4 regions of the Paenibacillus sp. FSL E2-0151 genome follow, and region 4 is predicted to be linked to each of the others. Evidence: predicted binding sites of a transcription regulator. Region 4 holds the regulator's gene; each other region holds the start of a gene.
The links. Region 4 encodes LexA, which represses DNA repair genes until DNA is damaged. Its sites were predicted from a motif close to CGAACATATGTTCG; they were not measured.
Positions count from the first base shown of each region.

Region 1 (4,904 bases), 850 kb from region 4:
TGGCGCGTGCGTTCAGGAGCGGCCAGATTGCGTTCACCAAGAACAACAAACATGGCCCAGCCCGTTAGCGACAGGACGAGTAGGGGCAGGGAAGCGCGTCCGATCTGCAGTCCCACCAGCTCCGTTGTCAGGCATGTCCCGATGTTGGTGCCGAGGATGATGCCAAGTGTGCGTCCATAGGTAATTAATCTGGCATTAGCCAGTCCAATGGTGAGTACGGTGACCGCAGTACTGCTCTGTAACAGGGCCGTTGCACCTGCACTGAAGGCCATGCCTTTCCATGGAGCAGAGGTGGCGCGATTGAGCCAACCCGCCAACATGGGCCCAGCCATGCGCTGCAAGGCCGTTTCCATCAGCTTCATGCCACCAAAAAAGATAATAAGCCCATAGAGTAAGGGCAATATAACATCTCTAAACATAGAAACATCATTCCTTCCGTCCGGTTCCTTAACTCATCCTATGAGTAAGAAAAGACAACCATGACAAGCCTAAAGGAATTCAGAGTGGAAGCAACCTAAATTACCCCACCCCAATTCGAAAGATACGGTGATTCGTGCAAACGTAGTGGAGGGGACGAAATCGAATCTGAAGAAGCGAAGCGTGCGCCTTTGTGTCCGGATTTTCCCTTTAGGAAAGGGAATCAAAAAAATCTGGAGACAACAGCGATCAGAAGATTGATTCGTAACCGGAACGTCACCTATTGCTGCACCCCAATTCGAAAGATACGGTGATTCGTGCAAACGTAGCGAAGAAGACGAAATTGTTACCGAAGAAGCGAAGCGCTCGCCTTTATCCCCGGATTTTCCCCTTTAAGAAAGGGAATCAAAAAAATCTGGAGACAACAGCGATCGGAAGATCGATTCGAACCCGGAACGTCATTTACGCGCCGCACCAAACCTATCTTTTCAACTAACTATGAAAGAAGTGGATCTACCTTGCCATCAGTTACACTCGAACGCAGTCGCAAAAAGCGGCTTGAACATGCACATCCATGGATATTTAACAATGAAATTGCCTCTGTTGACGGAAACCCGGAACCGGGAGATCTGGTCAATGTATTGAATCATCAAGGTCGCTATCTGGCGACAGGATATTACAATCCCGCATCTCAAATCACAGTAAGAGTTGTAGCGTATCAACCACTGGAGTCCGAACAGATGGACACGGCGTTTTTTGCAGCTCGTTTCCGTGATTGTTTGCGTCACCGGGAACGTTTTATCCAGGATGGAGAGGCATATCGTCTCGTTTACGGCGAAGCTGATTTTCTGCCAGGATTAATCGTTGACCGATTCGGCAGCATTCTCGTTGTACAGTTGCTTACACTTGGCATGGATCGTTGCCGTGAAGCCATCGTACAGGCACTCATTGAAGTAATGCAGCCGGAAGGCATATATGAGCGCAGTGATGTCTCGATTCGTGAACTGGAAGGTTTGGAGCAGACCAAAGGTCCGCTGTATGGAGAGTGCCCACGGCATGTCACAGTTACAGAGAATGGACTACTCATTAAAGTGGATATCGTGGAAGGGCAGAAGACAGGTTACTTCTTCGACCAACGCGAGAATCGTGCAGCCATCGAACCGCTCATGAAGGGTTGGGGCTACAAGAGTGGAATCACACTTCAAACGACTGAGCAGGATGGCACAGAGCAGCTCTTGCCTGTGAATAAAAGCGGTAATGTAGTTACATTCCCATATTGGGATGGTGCCACTGTACTGGAGTGTTTCTCACACACGGGCAGCTTTACGTTGAATGCTTGCAAATATGGAGCTAAAAAAGTGACTTGTCTTGATATTTCGGAGCATGCCATTGAGAGTGCACGAACAAATGTGGAGCTGAACGGTTTCACTGACCGGGTTGAATTCGTAGTTGCTGATGCATTCCAGTACTTGCGTGAACAAGTGAAAGGGCTGGATGAACGTACCGCACGTGCACGTGCAGCCGAACAGAAAGTGGATACATCCAAAGCGCTGGCAGCTGGCGGTAAAACATTTGATGTGGTCATCCTTGATCCTCCTGCATTTGCCAAAACGAAATCAGCAGTTAAAGGTGCATGTCGCGGTTATAAAGATATCAATCTGCAAGGAATGAAACTGGTCAATGAGGGTGGATATTTGGTAACAGCCAGCTGTTCGTATCACATGCGTCCAGACCTCTTCCTGGATACGATTGCCGATGCAGCGGAAGATGCAGGTAAAGTGCTTCGTTTGATCGACTGGAAAGCAGCCGGTAAGGATCACCCACAAATTTTGGGCGTGGATGAAGGACATTACCTGAAATTTGCTATTTTCGAAGTGCGCAGTAAAAAGAATTAATCGTATGATTTTCGTTCCAATCAAGTATAGATCAAGTCAAAAGTCCACAGTGTGATAGCTGCGGGCTTTTTGCTGTTTTGCTGTGTTAACGGAGATGATCTCCGGTTTTACCGGATAGTGGCAAACGTATGTTCCGAACCAAGTCAGATATGTTATACTGGGAATTAAAATCTTGTACGTGTGGTTTGGAGGATTAGACATGTCCGTTCGTTTTGTTATTGGCCGGGCAGGCAGCGGCAAAAGCTCGCTGATTACCCGGGAAATTACATCCCTGCTTCAACAAGAACCGCAAGGCACACCTTTGATTTTGCTCGTTCCCGAACAGAGTTCTTTTCGAACAGAGCAGGCATTGGTGTCTTCTGGAGCAATTAAAGGTACGATGCGTGCAGAAGTGCTCGGCTTTCGCCGTCTAGCCTATCGTGTAATGCAAGAAGCAGGTGGTTCTGCTCGTATTCCGATCGGAGCCGAAGGCAAAAAGATGCTGCTCTACAAGGTCATCCAGCGCCGTAAGGAAGAATTAAAGCTGTTTGGTGCATCCGGCAGCCAGCTGGGTTTTATAGGCGAATTAAATGACTTATATAGTGAATTTAAACGTTATGAAGTTGATCCATCATTGCTGGAAGAAGGATTGTCTGGAGGGATTACCTCATCGACTTCGCCGATTCTGGAGGACAAGTTGCATGACTTGAATCTGATATATCGTGACTATGAACAGGAATTGACCAATTTATATATTGATGATGAAGACACGTTGACCGAGCTGACAGATCGTTTGTCGGAAAGTGCATTGCTGCAGGATGCCCAGATCTGGATTGATGGTTTTCAGGGATTCACACCACAGGAGATGAGTGTGATCGGTCGGCTGATGTTGCAGTCCTCTTCCGTGACGATTGCACTGACATTGGATCGTCCTTATGATCACGGCGCACTGCCTGGAGAACTGGAACTGTTCTATCCTACGGCAAGTGCCTACGCGCGTCTGAAAGGGATGGCTGACGAACTGGGTGTACCGAGCGATATAACCGTGCTAGATTCGGAGATTCCACCGAGATACAAGGATCGTCCGGGACTTGCTCATCTGGAGACTGGTTTCGACCGCCGAATTCGTTGGAAAAGTGATGGCCTTGATTCCGGAATCCGACTGGTTGCAGCGGAGAACCGACGAGCTGAGATGGAGGGAGCACTGCGTGAGATGCGGCGCCTGGCACAAAACGAAGGTGCGCGTTATCGGGATATGGCGGTACTTGTTCGTCAGTTGGATACCTACGCTGATATAGCTGAACCGTTATTCAGGGATTATGACGTACCCGTCTTTCTGGACCGCAGAAGAAATGAACTTCATCATCCATTATCCGAGTTTATCCGTTCCGCACTGGATATTGTTCGGCGCCACTGGCGCTACGAGGATGTATTTCGCTGTGTCAAAACGGATTTGCTGCTTCCGCGTGATGGTTCCATCACTCGTGAAGATATGGACCAGCTTGAGAATTATGTACTGGCTTGTGGTATTCACGGGTATCGCTGGACTGACGGCAAACCATGGAAGTATGTACCAAGCCTGTCGCTGGAAGACAACGGTCAGGATGGCCGTAGTCGAGGACGGGACCAGATGCTTTCTTTAATGGAGAGCTGCCGAACGGTCATTACAGATTCTTTGGGTGTTTTTGAGAAGCGAATGAAAAAGGCAAAGACAGCCAAAGCCCAGTGTGAGGCAGTATACAGATTGCTGGAAGATGCTGAAATCCCATGGAAGCTGGAGAACATGTCTGCTGAAGCTAAGGCACAAGGTGACCCCGAACGGTCGAGAGAACATCGGCAGATGTGGGGAGCTGTGCTAGATTTATTGGATCAGATGGTCGATATGATGGGGAATGAACGGCTGGATATCACGCTGTTTGCCGGGATGATTGAGACCGGATTGACGGAACTGAAGCTGGGTCTGGTACCACCAGCACTTGATCAGGTTTTGATGGGTTCTATGGAGCGTACACGCCTTCGGGACATCAAATACGTATTTATCCTTGGCGCCGTTGATGGTGAATTACCCGCCGTACCTCAGGATGATGGCGTATTAACGGAACTGGAGAGAGCGTTACTGACAGAAAGAGGCATGGCGCTTGGACCAGGTGCAACAAGGCAGATGCTGGATGAACGTTTTCTGATCTATACGGCACTTACAGCGGCAAGCAGCCAGTTGTGGCTGAGTTACCCGGTTGCTGATGATGAGGGGAAAGCACTGCTTCCTTCCGAGATTGTCCGCCATGTACGGAAGATGTTTGGTCTACAAGAACAGCCATTGCTCGCTCAACCACCGGTTGCGAACTCGGAAGAAGCGCATTGGTCCTATGTCACCCATCCGGGTCAGAGTCTGTCAACGCTTATTGGACAATTGCGCAAATGGCGCCGCGGAGAAGACATCCCTGAAATGTGGTGGGCGGTCTACAATTGGCATGTATCTCGAGAGACAAGCAGACCTCAGCTGGAACGGTTGATGGGATCAATCTTTTATCGTAATCGGGCATTACCACTACGTACAGCTACCAGTCGCAGACTGTATGGTACAGAGGTGAGGACGAGTGTCTCGCGAATGGA
Region 1 covers NZ_CP150308.1:4,933,099-4,938,002, reverse strand. Annotated here, with positions in the region: gene MHI55_RS22210 (Na/Pi symporter) at 1-419, opposite strand, end outside; gene MHI55_RS22205 (class I SAM-dependent rRNA methyltransferase) at 936-2,312, shown strand; gene addB (helicase-exonuclease AddAB subunit AddB) at 2,512-4,904, shown strand, end outside.
Region 1: a site for LexA is predicted at 2,434-2,447, ahead of addB (helicase-exonuclease AddAB subunit AddB). Genes of this name have one in related genera too.

Region 2 (4,904 bases), 1.4 Mb from region 4:
TTTGGGTGTGCTCGATATGTTCAGACAGCCCAACCGCAGCCGCTATTAGGTTGGAAGCTAAACCAGCGAGCATTTTTGGCAGCCACTTGAAGTGGAAGCCAAAAATGCTTTTTTCTTTGTGTAAAACAGCTTGAAATTAGACTTTTGCTTAAGGTATCCTCTATAATGTTACAGAACATACGATTAACTGAAAGGGTGACTGGTTTGAGCTCAGAAAATTCATTTGATATCGTGTCCAAAATGGACTTGCAAGAACTGACAAATGCCGTTACACAAACCGAGAAAGAAATTGGCGCTCGTTATGACTTCAAGGGCAGCAAGAGCAGCCTGAAACTGGATAAGGATGCGTTAACGATCGTATCTGATGATGAAACCAAACTCAAGGCTGTCATTGACGTGCTTCAATCCAAAATGGCGAAGCGTGGTCTACCATTGAAAAACATTGATTACGCAAAGGTAGAGCCAGCGTCTTCTGGTACAGTCCGCCAGCGTTTGAATTTTAAACAGGGGATTGATCAGGACATCGCCAAGAAAATCAATATCCTGATTCGGGATTCCAAGATGAAGGTGAAGAGTCAGATTCAGGGAGATCAACTTCGGGTAACTGGTAAGAGTAAAAATGATTTGCAAGCTGTCATGCAGTTGCTAAATGGTGCTAACCTGCCTCTGGATTTGCAATATACAAATTTCAAGTAATAAGGCCTTTTTGTAGCAAAAGTGTTTTTTGACACGGTATTGGGCGTATATTATACTAAGTGTGCATTGCTGGCAGTCAAGCATCAAGTCCAGTCCTCATCGTTTGCTGACTTTGTGAAAAGCAGTACATCTTCTGGAAGTCACCGGAACGTTTAAAGCGTTTTGCTTTTGAGCGGTTGACTTTATTTTTTGCGTTTCTACATAGTGGGATCATGTTAATATGGATTGACATTGAAACTGTACATTTCATGTTCCGGATGATGATAACGGGATTATGATGATTGTTTGGAGTAATGGAGGATATGAGGGAGGGCGTCTTGTGAATTTACCCAACCGGATTACGCTTGCACGAATTTGCTTAATCCCTTTTTTGATGGTGTTCCTGCTCGTGGATTTTCCATTTTATCCAGAGCCGTTGCAGCTTGGAAGCTTGTCGCTTCCGTATAATCAACTGATTGCTGCTGTTATTTTTATCATCGCCGCAAGCACAGATGGAATTGACGGATACCTTGCGCGGAAAAATAACATGGTTACCAATCTGGGGAAACTGCTCGATCCACTCGCAGACAAGCTGCTGGTTACTGCAGTTTTGATCTCGCTTGTGGAGATGGGCAAGCTGGATTCCTGGATTGCAGTTGTGATTATTAGTCGTGAATTTGCAGTTACCGGCTTGCGTCAAATTGCATTGCTGGATGGTTCGGTTGTTGCCGCCAGTGCTTGGGGCAAGCTGAAGACTGTAGTGCAGATTGTGGCGATTGTGCTGTTGCTGTTGAACAATTTCCCGTTTTCATACACAGGTATTCACGTCGATATTATCGCGGTATGGGCAGCAGCGCTTATTACCATCTGGTCGGGTATCGATTACTTTATCAAAAACAAAAACCTGCTTCATTTAACAAAAGCATAATGGTTTGTTCTTAAATGGGTAATCATGAAGGAAGCATTGGGTCAGGGGCAATAGGAAATTATCCTATTGCCCTTTGATCACTCACCACGTGTACAGGAGGATGCTCAATGAAGGCAGAAATCATTGCAGTTGGCACAGAGCTACTGCTTGGACAAATCGTCAATACCAATGCCAGATACCTATCCCGTGAGTTGGCTGCGATGGGGATCGATGTATATTTCCAAACGGTGGTTGGGGATAACCTGAACCGACTTAGTGAAGCTATTCGCATTGCGCAGAGCCGTGCAGACGTTATTTTATTTTCCGGTGGCATCGGACCTACCCAAGATGATCTGACCAAGGATGCGCTCGCAGCTGTTCTTAACCGGAAACTGCATACAGATCGAATGGCAATGGACAAAATTGAGAGCTTTTTCAGAGATCGTAATGTGGATATGACAGAGAATAACCGACGTCAGGCGATCGTTATTGATGGCGGAACACCTCTGGCCAATGAAACGGGCCTTGCGGCAGGAAATGCGATTTCTGACAATGACAAATATTATGTTGTGATGCCTGGACCACCTAAAGAGTTGATTCCAATGTTTGAACAGGAAGTCAAACCTTGGCTGTTCCAGCATGTACTCACAGAAGAGATGCCGATCTATTCCCGAATGCTCAAATTCGCAGGTATTGGTGAATCTGCTCTGGAAGATCGACTTCTGGATCTGATTGACGCGCAGACAGACCCTACGATTGCTCCTTACGCGAGCGAAGGCGAAGTTACGGTACGTGTCTCCACAAAGGCTGCGAGTGAGGGAGAGGCGAAGCTGAAGCTGGATGCGATGGAGGTTCAGATTCGGGAGCGTTTGACAGAACATCTCTACGCGAACGAGGATGTGCCTATAGAGTACACGATTGTAACCATGATGTCTGACATGGGGCTGACACTCAGCGCTGCTGAGAGCTGTACAGGAGGGCTTGTCATGCAAAGTCTGACCTCTGTACCCGGAAGTGCATCAATGCTCAAAGGTGGAATTGTTTGTTACTCCAATGAAATTAAAGAAAAGCTGCTGAATGTGCCTCATGATTATCTGGAAGGTGAAGATGCACCTGGGGCGGTAAGCCCTGAGGTTGCAAAAGTGCTTGCTGAGCAGATCCGCATGATTGGCGATGCTGATTTTGGCTTGGCTGTTACCGGTGTAGCTGGACCGGGATATTCGGAACGCAAACCACCCGGACTTGTCTTCATCGCTCTTGCTGAACGTGGAAAAGAGACGGAAATTCATGAGCTGCGTATTAATGGTAATCGCGAGACGGTTCGCATTCGTTCAGCCAAAGCGATTCTCTATCGCTTATGGCAAAAACTTGTGGCGATGGATTGATTAGTTAATAGCTTCGATTGCATTTACAGTTCCAAGCAAGTATAATTAAGGAAGACGGAAGAACCGTAGAATTAGGCTTTACAGCCTTGTTTACGGTTCTTTTTTCTGTTTAATGGAAAGTTTCCTTGAGGAAGAGGCGCCTCGGCCTTTACAAAAAAAACGAATGTATGTTCGAAAAAAAGCTTGGCAAACGTGTTAAAACAAGGTATCATTATCTTATAAACAGTAAAGGGTGTGAGCTTATTGTCAGACCGTCGTGCCGCGCTTGATATGGCGCTCCGTCAAATAGAGAAGCAATTTGGTAAAGGATCCATCATGAAACTGGGTGAGTCCACTCATATGAATGTGGAAATTATTCCCAGTGGTTCCTTGGCTTTGGATATTGCATTAGGAACAGGCGGCTTGCCTAAAGGCCGTATTGTTGAAATATATGGACCTGAATCCTCTGGTAAAACAACCGTAGCATTGCATGCTATCGCTGAAGTACAAAGAGCGGGTGGACAAGCTGCATTTATCGATGCCGAGCATGCTCTTGACCCACAGTACGCAAGCAAACTTGGTGTTAATATTGATGAATTGCTTCTGTCTCAGCCAGATACGGGTGAGCAAGGGCTGGAAATTGCAGAAGCTCTTGTACGCAGTGGTGCAGTAGATATCGTCGTTATTGACTCTGTAGCCGCATTGGTTCCAAAAGCAGAGATTGAAGGCGAAATGGGCGATTCACACGTTGGTTTGCAAGCGCGTTTGATGTCTCAGGCGCTGCGTAAACTGTCTGGTGCAATCAGCAAATCCAAAACAATCGCAATCTTCATTAACCAGCTTCGTGAGAAAGTCGGCGTTATGTTTGGTAACCCGGAAACAACACCTGGTGGTCGTGCTCTGAAGTTTTATTCCACAGTACGTCTGGATGTGCGTCGTATTGAGAGTATCAAATCAGGCAATGACATGATTGGTAACCGTACACGTATTAAAGTTGTGAAAAACAAAGTGGCACCTCCGTTTAAACAAGCGGAAGTGGATATCATGTATGGTGAGGGTATCTCGAGAGAAGGCAGTATCATTGATATTGGTACAGAGCTGGACATCGTTAATAAAAGTGGTGCATGGTACTCTTACGAAGGCGAGCGTTTAGGACAAGGCCGTGAGAACGCAAAGCAGTTCATGAAAGAGCATAAAGATATTGCTGACATCATTGAACAAAAAATTCGTGTAGCCAGTAACTTGGTTACTGCAGTTCCTGCGCCAACGAGTGAAGAGCAACAAAAAGAAGCAGCAGAAGAACAAGAATTGTTTGAAATCAACGAGTAATCTCTCAAAACCTCCCTTGTAGGGAGGACCCTGAGGGTGTTCCCCACTGGACTCCGTAAACTTATCTGATTGAGCTTGGATCAATCTGGATAATGGATTGTAGTGGGAGTACTCGTGCTGTCTAACAGCCCCTGTCCCAATGGACAGGGGCTGTTAGCACGCTAACTGTGGAGTAAAGGCCGGGCAGAGTTCCCGGTCTTTTGTATTATTGGTGTTCTTTGTCTTATGTGAAGGTGTGTTTGGCGTAGTTAGAATGAAAATGTTATGAAAGGGGAGACCAGAATGGATCAACATGACGAGGATTTATATGAAGAAGCAGAACAGGATGGCCTATCCCAATTTCCGGACAACGAAGAACTTATTATTACACGTGTAGAACGAACGAAGAGCAGGCAAGCTCGTTATCGAATCACTTTTGGCATCCACTCCATTACGGTTCTTGAAGATGTGATGATTAAATACAGGATGACCCAAGGTAATACGTTTATGAAGAAGGATCTGGAAGATATCATTCTAGCTGACGAGCGACAGCGGACGTATGCACAGTCTCTGCGCTTTTTGGAGCATAAACCGCGCACACGCCATGAATTAAGTCAGAAACTTCGTCAGAAGGAGTTTGCTGCACCTTT
Region 2 covers NZ_CP150308.1:2,667,165-2,672,068, forward strand. Annotated here, with positions in the region: gene MHI55_RS12310 (hypothetical protein) at 1-49, shown strand, start outside; gene MHI55_RS12315 (YajQ family cyclic di-GMP-binding protein) at 205-696, shown strand; gene pgsA (CDP-diacylglycerol--glycerol-3-phosphate 3-phosphatidyltransferase) at 1,016-1,603, shown strand; gene MHI55_RS12325 (competence/damage-inducible protein A) at 1,711-2,967, shown strand; gene recA (recombinase RecA) at 3,211-4,275, shown strand; gene MHI55_RS12335 (regulatory protein RecX) at 4,558-4,904, shown strand, end outside.
Region 2: a site for LexA is predicted at 3,128-3,141, ahead of recA (recombinase RecA). Genes of this name have one in related genera too.

Region 3 (4,904 bases), 310 kb from region 4:
TTTGAAGTTTGAAGCGTATATTTTATGCTTATCTACCTCCAGAGCACCTAACAGATAAGGGAGCTCCACTACCCTCTTTACGAGTGAAAGTTCCTCGAAAGTCTGTCGCACTTTACACGCCTCCTTCTTCAAGTTTTACAGCGACCAATTGATCAAAATCGACCCATTCAAATCCATTCTCCATTTCAATTTTGATTTTCTTTCCAAAGGTACTGACTGAAGTGACGATCCCGTGTATATAACGATTGCCTGACTCAGTAAATATTGCAAAGGTGGCTTGCAATGTATAATTGAGCGACATATCTATATTTTGTGTAATAATCTCCCACTCATCTTCATGGATCAGCGGTTTCGTTAGATAATGAACTTGAGTACGATGCTGTATAATCCGTTCTTTATGTTGTGGAAGCATCATGCGGCTCGATTCCCATAATCCATTGGCCTCCAGTTTTTTGCTCATTTATAATGCCCCCCAATTTTAGATGCTCGATCGATCGCTTGACCCGCAGCCGTAATGGAGCTTGCTCGTAGAATGGCAATGTCGCCAAATCGATCCTTAATGTCGTCCATCACCTGATCAATGGCCCGTTTCTGTTCTTGATCATCAAAAAAAGATAGTTGATATGTATCCGCGTTGGATAATTGAGACAGGGATACGCCTACACGGCGCACAGGTTGCCCATCCCAGTGTTGATGAAATATGCGTTTGGCTATCTTGCATACATCAACGGTTATGTTTGTAGGATCAGACAGTTTAACCTGCCTGTGAAAACCAGTGGGGTGGTCAAAATCCGCTCCAGACACACTTACGGACACGACACTACCCATCAGTCCCTTTTGGCGGGCTCTTCTGCATACTTCTGTGCAGATATCGAGAATAACCACTTCGATCTCCCAAGCCTCTGTGAAATCTCTAGGCAAGGTCATTCCGTTTCCGATATCTTTTTGTGTACTGTGCGTGTTGACGGTTACCGGCGAATTGTCGAGTCCATTTGCGACTCGCCAGATGACTTCTCCATTAACGCCCCACTTACTTCTTAATTTGGAAAGAGGCGTATTCGCCAGGTCTCTAATGGTTCGGATCCCCATCTTCCACAGATGTTTTTCCATTCTTGAGCCTATCCCCCACATATCGCGGATGGGCTTATCTCCAATATGGAGGTGTAACTCCTCTTTTTTTAAGTGGAAAATGCCCCCCTCTGCTTTTTTAGCGATTATATCGCAGCATAATTTACTGATGATTTTGTTTTCACCAATGCCAGCTCTCGCGTAAACGCCTGTTTCATTATAGATTTTGTCTTGAATTTGCTTGGCCAAATCTACTGGATCATTACCGAATAGATGCATAGACCCTGTAAAATCAGCGAATAATTCGTCTATACTGTACGGTTCGACCAGATCGGTGAACTCTTCAATAATGGACATGATTTGAGTGGATACTTCGATATATTCTTGCATGTGTGGTCTCACAATGATCAGTTCAGGGCACTTCTGAAGAGACTGCCAGAGTGGTTCCGCGGTAGACACACCCTTCGCTTTGGCTAGTGGACAAGCGGCAAGGATAATTCCAGAGCGTCTTGCGGGGTCTCCCGCAACAGCTAATGGTCTATTTTTGTATTGAGGCATTTTTGCCTTTTCGACTGAAGCATAAAAGCTCTGCATATCAATGAGCATAATGGTTCGTTGCTTAGTCAACACTGTAATCACTCCTGTACTTTTGAGAACGTATGTTTGTATATATTATAGACCGAACACATGTTCTTTATGCAAGAGGTAAATATTTATAATTAGCTTTTGAAAACCCTTGGACACCATAATGAACTGTAGACTGGATATTGTCAGCCACTGTAGCCATCCAAATAATTAATTTTTAGTTTTATTATTGATGCACAAAAAACCAAGTACTTGTCTCACAAAGTGATAAGTACTTGGTCTATTTGATAGGATTTAAAGATTGGATCATCTTTCGTTCGATTGCAAATTATATTTCCAAATCCAATCTTTCCCCGTTGGATTCAATCACCTTTTTATACCAGTGGAAACTGTCCTTTTTACTTCTTTTCAGGGTACCTCTGCCCTCGTTATCCTTATCTACATAAATGAATCCGTAGCGTTTCTCCATTTCGCCAGTTGAGGCACTAACGATGTCGATGCAACCCCAAGCCGTGTAGCCGATAAGATTAACGCCATCGAGGATAGCTTCTCTCATTTGTTCGATATGATCTCGCAGGAAATTGATCCTATACGTATCATGGATAGAGCCATCCTCTTTTATGACATCAACCGCTCCTAGACCATTTTCAACGATCATTATAGGGATTCTATACCGATCGTACACATGATTGAGGACGTAACGAAGTCCAACTGGATCGATTTGCCATCCCCAATCATTTGCCTTCAAATAAGGATTTTTGAATCCACCAAAGACATTCCCCTGGGTCTCATCACCTTCTGGGCGGGTACCCACTACATGAGACTTGTAGTAGCTGAAGCTATAGAAATCAACACAGCCTTGTTTTAGCACTTCTACGTCCTCTTCTGCCATCTCAATCTGAATATTGTTCTCATTAAAATATCTCTTGGCAAAGTCAGGGTATTCCCCTCTAACTTGCACGTCGCTGCTCAGCATATTGTTAATCTGATCCATTCTCAGAGCCTTCAACATATCTTCCGGTTTACATGTACTTCCGTAACCATGACTATAATTAATCATACAACCGATTTGGAACGCCGGATTAATTTCATGAGCAAGCTTGACTGCTTTTGCACTTGCTATAAATTGATGATGTAAAGCCTGGAATCTTAATTGCGTACTATCCACAACCGTATTGTTAAATACACCACTATCATCAACTAATAATGCCCCTGCTATATATGCTCCTGCTGGAACAATTAAACTATTGATCTCATTAAATGTAATCCAGTACTTCACGACATCCTTGTAACGGGTGAAAATGGTCTCACAATACCGTACGTAGCAATCGATCATTTCTCTGGAAGCCCAAGCATTGAATTTCTCAGTTAGCGCAAACGGAGCTTCGTAATGTGAGATCGTAACGATAGGTTCAATATTATACTTTTTCAGTTCACTGAACACCTTGTCGTAAAATTGAAGTCCTGCTTCATTTGGCGTTACATCGTCCCCGTTGGGGAATATTCTGGACCAAGCAATGGACATTCTGAAGCATCGAAAGCCCATCTCTGCAAACAGACGGATATCTTCTTTGTAATGATGGTAAAAGTCTACTGCCTCATGGGAAGGATAGTTTACACCTTCCTCAATGTGTTTAGTGATCCGTCTTGGAATAGTATGCGTTCCACCCGTCATCATATCTGCTGTACTTGCTTTTTTACCATCAATGTTCCAGGCACCCTCGTATTGATTCGCCGCTGTTGCGCCGCCCCACATAAAAGAGTCTGGGAATACGGTTGTGTTCTTCATTGGAAATTCCTCCTTATATGATCTTAATTAGTTTTTCCCCGATCGTAATCGATGGTTTATCTATACCAATTACATCTGTAAAGTCATCTGAATTCGTAACAATAATAGGTGTAGTCAGATCATAACCTTTGGCGGCTATTGCATCTGTATCGAATTCGATAAGTAAATCCCCAGCTTTTACTTCATCACCTTCTTGTACATGCACCTTGAAATGTTCACCTTTCAGCTTCACCGTGTTCATGCCGATATGAACGAGGAGTTCAGCGCCATTATTCGAGCTAATACCCATTGCGTGGAAGGTAGGGAATACCGCGGATATGACACCATCGGCTGGTGAAACAAGCTTTCCAATCGTAGGTTCAATGGCGATCCCTTTTCCCATAGCTCCAGTTGCAAAGGCTTCGTCCTTTATTGTTGATAACTCTAGAACTCGACCAGTCATTGGTGCTATGAGCACATGTTCAGAATCACTAACAACAGGCACACGGTTTGTTGAAGATGAATTGGCTGGTGTTCGTTGATCCTCTCCATCCTCAGGCACATCTTCAAATCCTAAAATAAGCGTCATCAAGAAGGTAACAACAAAGCCAATGACCAGACCAATTGCTGCATGGATTAGGTTCCATGGATTATCTGTGATAAATGCTGGTAACGTAGCCAAGCCGGCAATGCCTAGAGCAGATCGAGCTACACCGAACAAGCCAACGTATATTCCGCCTACAATACCACCAATGACAACAGCGATCAGTGGTTTTTTTAACCGTAGATTTACACCAAACAATGCAGGTTCGCTAATTCCTAACAGCGCAGTTACGCTAGTAGAGTAAGCAACTTGTTTAAATGCTTTATTTTTGGTTCTTAATGCGACCGCGAGCGCAGCTGCACCTTGAGCTATATTGTGTACGAGCATACCTGGGCCAACAATGCCATCGGTTTTTGTCTGTGCATAAGCAGTGAGGACAACGGGTCCCAAACTATAGTGCATCCCCGTCAGAATCAGGAATGGGAATGCCCCGCCGATAATACCAGACACTAACCATCCTGCGTGTGTATTGACATAGGATACAGCAGAAGCAAGGTAGTTACCGGCAATCGCACCCAATGGTCCTAGAATAATTAATGTTAGAGGCGCCATAACAAGGATTACAACTAAAGGTTTCAAAATGGATTTGATCACGGAAGGAGAATACTTTTCAGCAAATCGTTCCACATATGACAGGATCCATACAGCTAGAATAATTGGAATAACGGAAGAAGAATACGTCGCTTGTGTGACAGGCAGACCCAAGAACGTAACAGGCTCACCTGCAGACATCAATGCCGAAAAGCTAGGATGTAACAAGATACCCGCAATGGTTAACGCAAAACCCACATTAGCTTTAAGTTTAACAGCAGCACTCCAAGCGAGCAGCATTGGCAAGAAGTAATAAGCCGCATCCCCGACGAAAGTCATAATCGTATT
Region 3 covers NZ_CP150308.1:3,774,643-3,779,546, reverse strand. Annotated here, with positions in the region: gene MHI55_RS17075 (hypothetical protein) at 1-111, opposite strand, end outside; gene MHI55_RS17070 (YolD-like family protein) at 113-460, opposite strand; gene MHI55_RS17065 (DNA polymerase IV) at 457-1,695, opposite strand; gene MHI55_RS17060 (glycoside hydrolase family 1 protein) at 1,982-3,442, opposite strand; gene MHI55_RS17055 (beta-glucoside-specific PTS transporter subunit IIABC) at 3,456-4,904, opposite strand, start outside.
Region 3: a site for LexA is predicted at 1,721-1,734, ahead of MHI55_RS17065 (DNA polymerase IV). Genes of this name have one in related genera too.

Region 4 (4,904 bases):
CTACAATTTATTGCTTTTAATGTCAGAGTAATAATGCAATCAAAATGAGTATTTGAAATGAGTTTCTTCATTATAATAAGAAAAAAAGGCGCCCACAAAATGCCCAAAAATGTCCCCTGAATTCTTCTTCACCAGCCCACATTTCTGTGTTTATTTGTAACCAAGGCTTACATTTATATAACAAAACACGTTTGTTCGTCGATTTAGATAATCGCAAAACTCACTTTTCATAATGAAAGGGGAGTTTTTTATATATGGTAACTAAACCTCTCCATCTGATGAATTGAATCACTTCATGTTTGTTTTAGCGCAAAACGATTGTCATTTATTTACTAACTTATTAAAGAGAAACTGAGATTAGAATTCTTTCTACAGTGCATTAAACTGTCTGAATCAAAAGATTTTAATCAAACTTCCTTAGAAATTCTGATAGCCACGAATAGGAGGGAATACTAGCTTTCACTCTATAAAAATTCCAACCATCGTTCAAATACATACAAATGGATGTTTCATTTGTATGTTGAAAGTTTCATATAGAAGAGGTATACTTTAATTAAATTTTGAACAATTTAATTTTAAATAATTAATTGGAGATGTTAATATGAATCAGGCTAAACAACTTGTGACAGAACAACGTACATTTTTTTATACAGGACAAACTAAAAATATCGAGTATCGGATTAATGCACTTCAACAGCTTAGAAAGGGAATTGAAAAGTATCAGCAACGGATTCAAGATGCACTTCGGGCAGATCTGAACAAATCTGAGGCGGAAGCTTACGGTTCCGAGATTCGCATTGTTTTGGGTGAACTGGATTTTGCATTAGAACACCTGCAGGAATGGGCTGCACCAAAACAAGTCCCAACCAATTCGGCTATGCCGGATGGTGTGAGCACCATTTACCCTGAACCATACGGAGTGGCTCTTATTATTGCACCTTGGAACTATCCTTTCCAACTGGCCTTTGGTCCACTGATTGGAGCAATCGCAGCCGGTAACTGTGCAGTTATCAAGCCTTCTGAATTAACACCAGCCGTATCTCGTCTGACGTATGATCTGATTCAAGAGATCTTCCCTCAGGAGTATATTGCGGTTATGGAAGGAGAAGTCGAGGCTAGCACAGCATTGTTGAAAGAGAAGTTTGATTATATTTTCTTCACAGGAAGCACGGGTGTTGGTCGCATTGTTATGAAGGCAGCTGCGGAGCATCTGACTCCTGTAACCCTTGAGCTAGGGGGCAAGAGTCCTGCTATTGTCCATAACGATGCAGATCTGAAGCTGGTGGCACAGCGTATTGTTCGTGGTAAGTTCCTTAATGCAGGCCAAACTTGCGTTGCTCCGGATTATTTGCTTGTACATGAACAAGTTCATGACGAATTGATCAATCTGATTGGCGCAGAGATCAAAGATAAATTTGGGGATGATGTGTTACAGAACGCTGATTTCCCGCATATTGTTAACTCGCGTAACTTTGATCGGTTGTCGAAATTCCTCACAGATGGCAAAACGCTGATTGGTGGGCGTTCTGTACGTGAGCAGTTGCTTATTGAGCCGACGGTAATTGGAGACGTGAACTGGGAATCAGCTGTCATGCAAGAAGAGATCTTCGGTCCGATTCTTCCTGTATTTACGTACAGTGACCTGAATCCTATGCTGGATGAGATTGTTCGCCGGCCAAAACCATTGGCGCTATATCTCTTCACACAGGATGAGCAACTGCAGAATCAGGTTCTGAATCAAGTATCCTTCGGTGGGGGATGTATTAATGACACACTTTCTCATATGACATCACACTACCTTCCGTTTGGTGGTGTAGGAGAGAGCGGCATGGGCTCATATCACGGACAACAGAGCTTTGATGTGTTCTCGCATCACAAGAGTGTTCTGAAACGCAGTGAATAATTAGCCGCTAAAATAACATAAACATGAAAAAAAGAGGTTGTCCTGTTGATCAGGATAACCTCTTTCGTATTTCATTACATCTAGTTTTGTTACTCAAGTTAAATATTAATGAATATCTCGGAAAAGGCCAATGACTTTACCCAGAATACTAACATGTTTCAAACGTAAAGGTTCGAAGGTCGCATTCTCCGGTTGAAGGCGAATATGATCTTTCTCTTTATAGAACGTTTTCACTGTAGCTTCATCGTCTTCAGTCATTGCAACGACGATATCACCGTTATCAGCAGTTTGCTGTTGACGAACAATAACATAATCTCCATTAACGATTCCAGCTTCCACCATACTATCTCCGACTACTGAAAGCATAAACACTTTCTGTTCGCCTACATAATGTGTAGGAAGAGGGAAGTAGTCTTCAATGTTCTCGGTTGCAGTGATTGGAACCCCGGCTGTAACCTTACCAACGACAGGAATACGTGCAACGCTATGAGCAAATTGATGAGAATGCTCAGATTCTTCCTGGCTCAAAAGCTCAATGGCTCTTGGCTTGGTAGGGTCGCGTCGGATCAAACCTTTTTTCTCCAAACGATCCAAATGTCCATGTACTGTTGAGCTGGAAGCCAGTCCAACCGCTTCACCAATTTCCCGTACGGAAGGAGGATACCCCTTCAACCGGACTTCATTTCGTATAAACTCCAGAATAGCCTGCTGCCTGCTGGATATCTTCGACATACCGTATCAACCCCATTTTAGTAACGTTTGGGAAAATTATAACATAGAACCTCCGTTCGTACAAACATAAGTTCTAAATAAAATAGCATTAAATCAGTGTTTTTTAACTTATAGAACAGAAATTGTCCAAAAGTCAGAGCATAATACTGCAAATGTTTTGTAAAAGGACTTGAAATAAGATATTTCTCCTTCAAAAAAGAAGCGAACAATTGTTCTAAAAATCTATTGAACAAAACAAGTGTTCGTGTTATATTGATTCCAACAGATAGGAACAAACGTTTGGAGGCGGGTATTTAATGAGATATTCTACTTATCAAAGCATTTATGAACCAATCAATTCGGAACTGGTGAAGTCTAACATAGGGAACTACAAGAAGGTTTTAGCGCGTTTCAAGATTTCTTCATGGATGTTAAAGGTAGCCATTACCTCTATGATTATATTTATTGGATGCAGCACCGTTTTAACTGTTTTTGCTGGCAATGAGAATGATGTTCTGCCAGGAGGAAAGATAGCTGTTTCACAAGGGGAAACATTATGGAGTATTTCTTTGGAACATAAGCCGACGAATATGGATACACGTATATATATAGAAGCAATTAAGAAAGTGAATCAACTTCATACTACTTCCATCCAAGTGGGACAAGTACTAGCTCTACCGCAATTTGCAGAATAAAATGCACATCAATGAGTGTTAGCGCGTGTCAGCTTGACAAGCAGCCTTTATAATGGCAAAGTTAATATGACTTTGTATTTTTGGAGGGGACAAGCTTGGATATAGATAGTCTGGTAGCACGCATTAACGAATTGGCTCGTAAGCAAAAGTCCACTGGATTGTCGGAGGAAGAGCTTGCTGAACGTGCCGAGCTAAGAGAGATTTATTTGAGTAATATTCGCAGCAATTTCAGACAACAACTGGATACCATTGAGATTGTTGATGATGAGAATGACAAAGGCCACCAAGGCAAACTCAAACACTAACGAAACCTAATGATATCATTATGATATTTAGGTTTCTTCCTGTTATTTTGAGTGTGCAATTTATAGGGGGAAATGTTGGTTTGCAATTATGTAAGCCGATACAAAGACACATAAGGGGGATTCTCATGTCGCGTTCGTTCGAGAGAACGGTTAAGAAAAATTCCAAGCAGTTAAATCAGCAACGCAAAAAAAGTGGTCAACCAATCACAGGTACACCAGGTGAAGAAGTCTTTAAGGGACGCAGTCTTTTGTTCCCTATATTTTTGATTGGTCTCGCCTTTTTGTATCTGTTCATGAGCACATTCCTTGTGCAAGCTCCAATGACAACTTGGGACTGGGTGACCATGCTGCTTTACGTATTTTTGGCAGTCATCTTCATGCTTCGTCGTCCATACATCAAGATTAGCAGTAATCGGATTATAACGACGAAGGGTAATCGTGAACGTTCAATTGGGGTTGACGATATCGTCAAATTCAGAATTGAACCAGGTACAGTTGTTATCGAACATAACAGTCGCGGGAAAAGATGGGTGTTCACCAAGTTATTGAACCGTTACGATACAGATGCGATTGCAGAACGTTTGCTGAAGTTTGCAAAAGCACACCAGATCACCGTGGAAACCGTCGAAAAGTAATTATTGCATAAAGGGGTAGATGATCGGAATGGCGTTAAAAGCGATTTTGTTCGACCTGGATGATACTTTATTATGGGATGAGCGTAGTGTTCGAGAAGCTTTTCATGAGACTTGTCTAATCGCAGCGAAAGAGACTGGGGTAAAACCAGAAGAACTTGAAGAAGCTGTTCGTAATGAGGCACGTGGGCTGTATGAATCATATGAAACCTTTCCTTTTACCAAAATGATTGGAATCAATCCGTTTGAAGGCCTATGGGCAAACTTTACTGGTGGGGATCAACCTGAGTTCCGTCAGTTGGAACAGCTTGCTCCAGTTTACCGTAAAGAATCCTGGCGTCGTGGCTTGTTGAAGTTGGGTATAGATCGGGAAGATCTTGCTGAACAACTTGCTGCGCAGTTTGGAGTAGAACGGAGATCCAGACCTCATGTGTACGAAGAAACGATGGATACCTTGCGTCAGTTACAAGGAAAGTACAAACTGTTATTATTAACAAACGGTTGTCCTGCTTTGCAACAAGAAAAGTTGGATGGTGTACCTGAATTGACTCCGTTCTTTGATGAGATTATTATCTCGGGTAACTTCGGAAAAGGAAAACCAGATCCGTCGATATTTGAACATGCTTTGAGTAAACTGGGTGTTAAACCCGAAGAGAGC
Region 4 covers NZ_CP150308.1:4,080,098-4,085,001, reverse strand. Annotated here, with positions in the region: gene MHI55_RS18445 (aldehyde dehydrogenase) at 602-1,903, shown strand; gene lexA (transcriptional repressor LexA) at 2,009-2,635, opposite strand; gene MHI55_RS18435 (LysM peptidoglycan-binding domain-containing protein) at 2,932-3,309, shown strand; gene MHI55_RS18430 (DUF896 domain-containing protein) at 3,405-3,614, shown strand; gene MHI55_RS18425 (hypothetical protein) at 3,740-4,249, shown strand; gene MHI55_RS18420 (HAD family hydrolase) at 4,278-4,904, shown strand, end outside.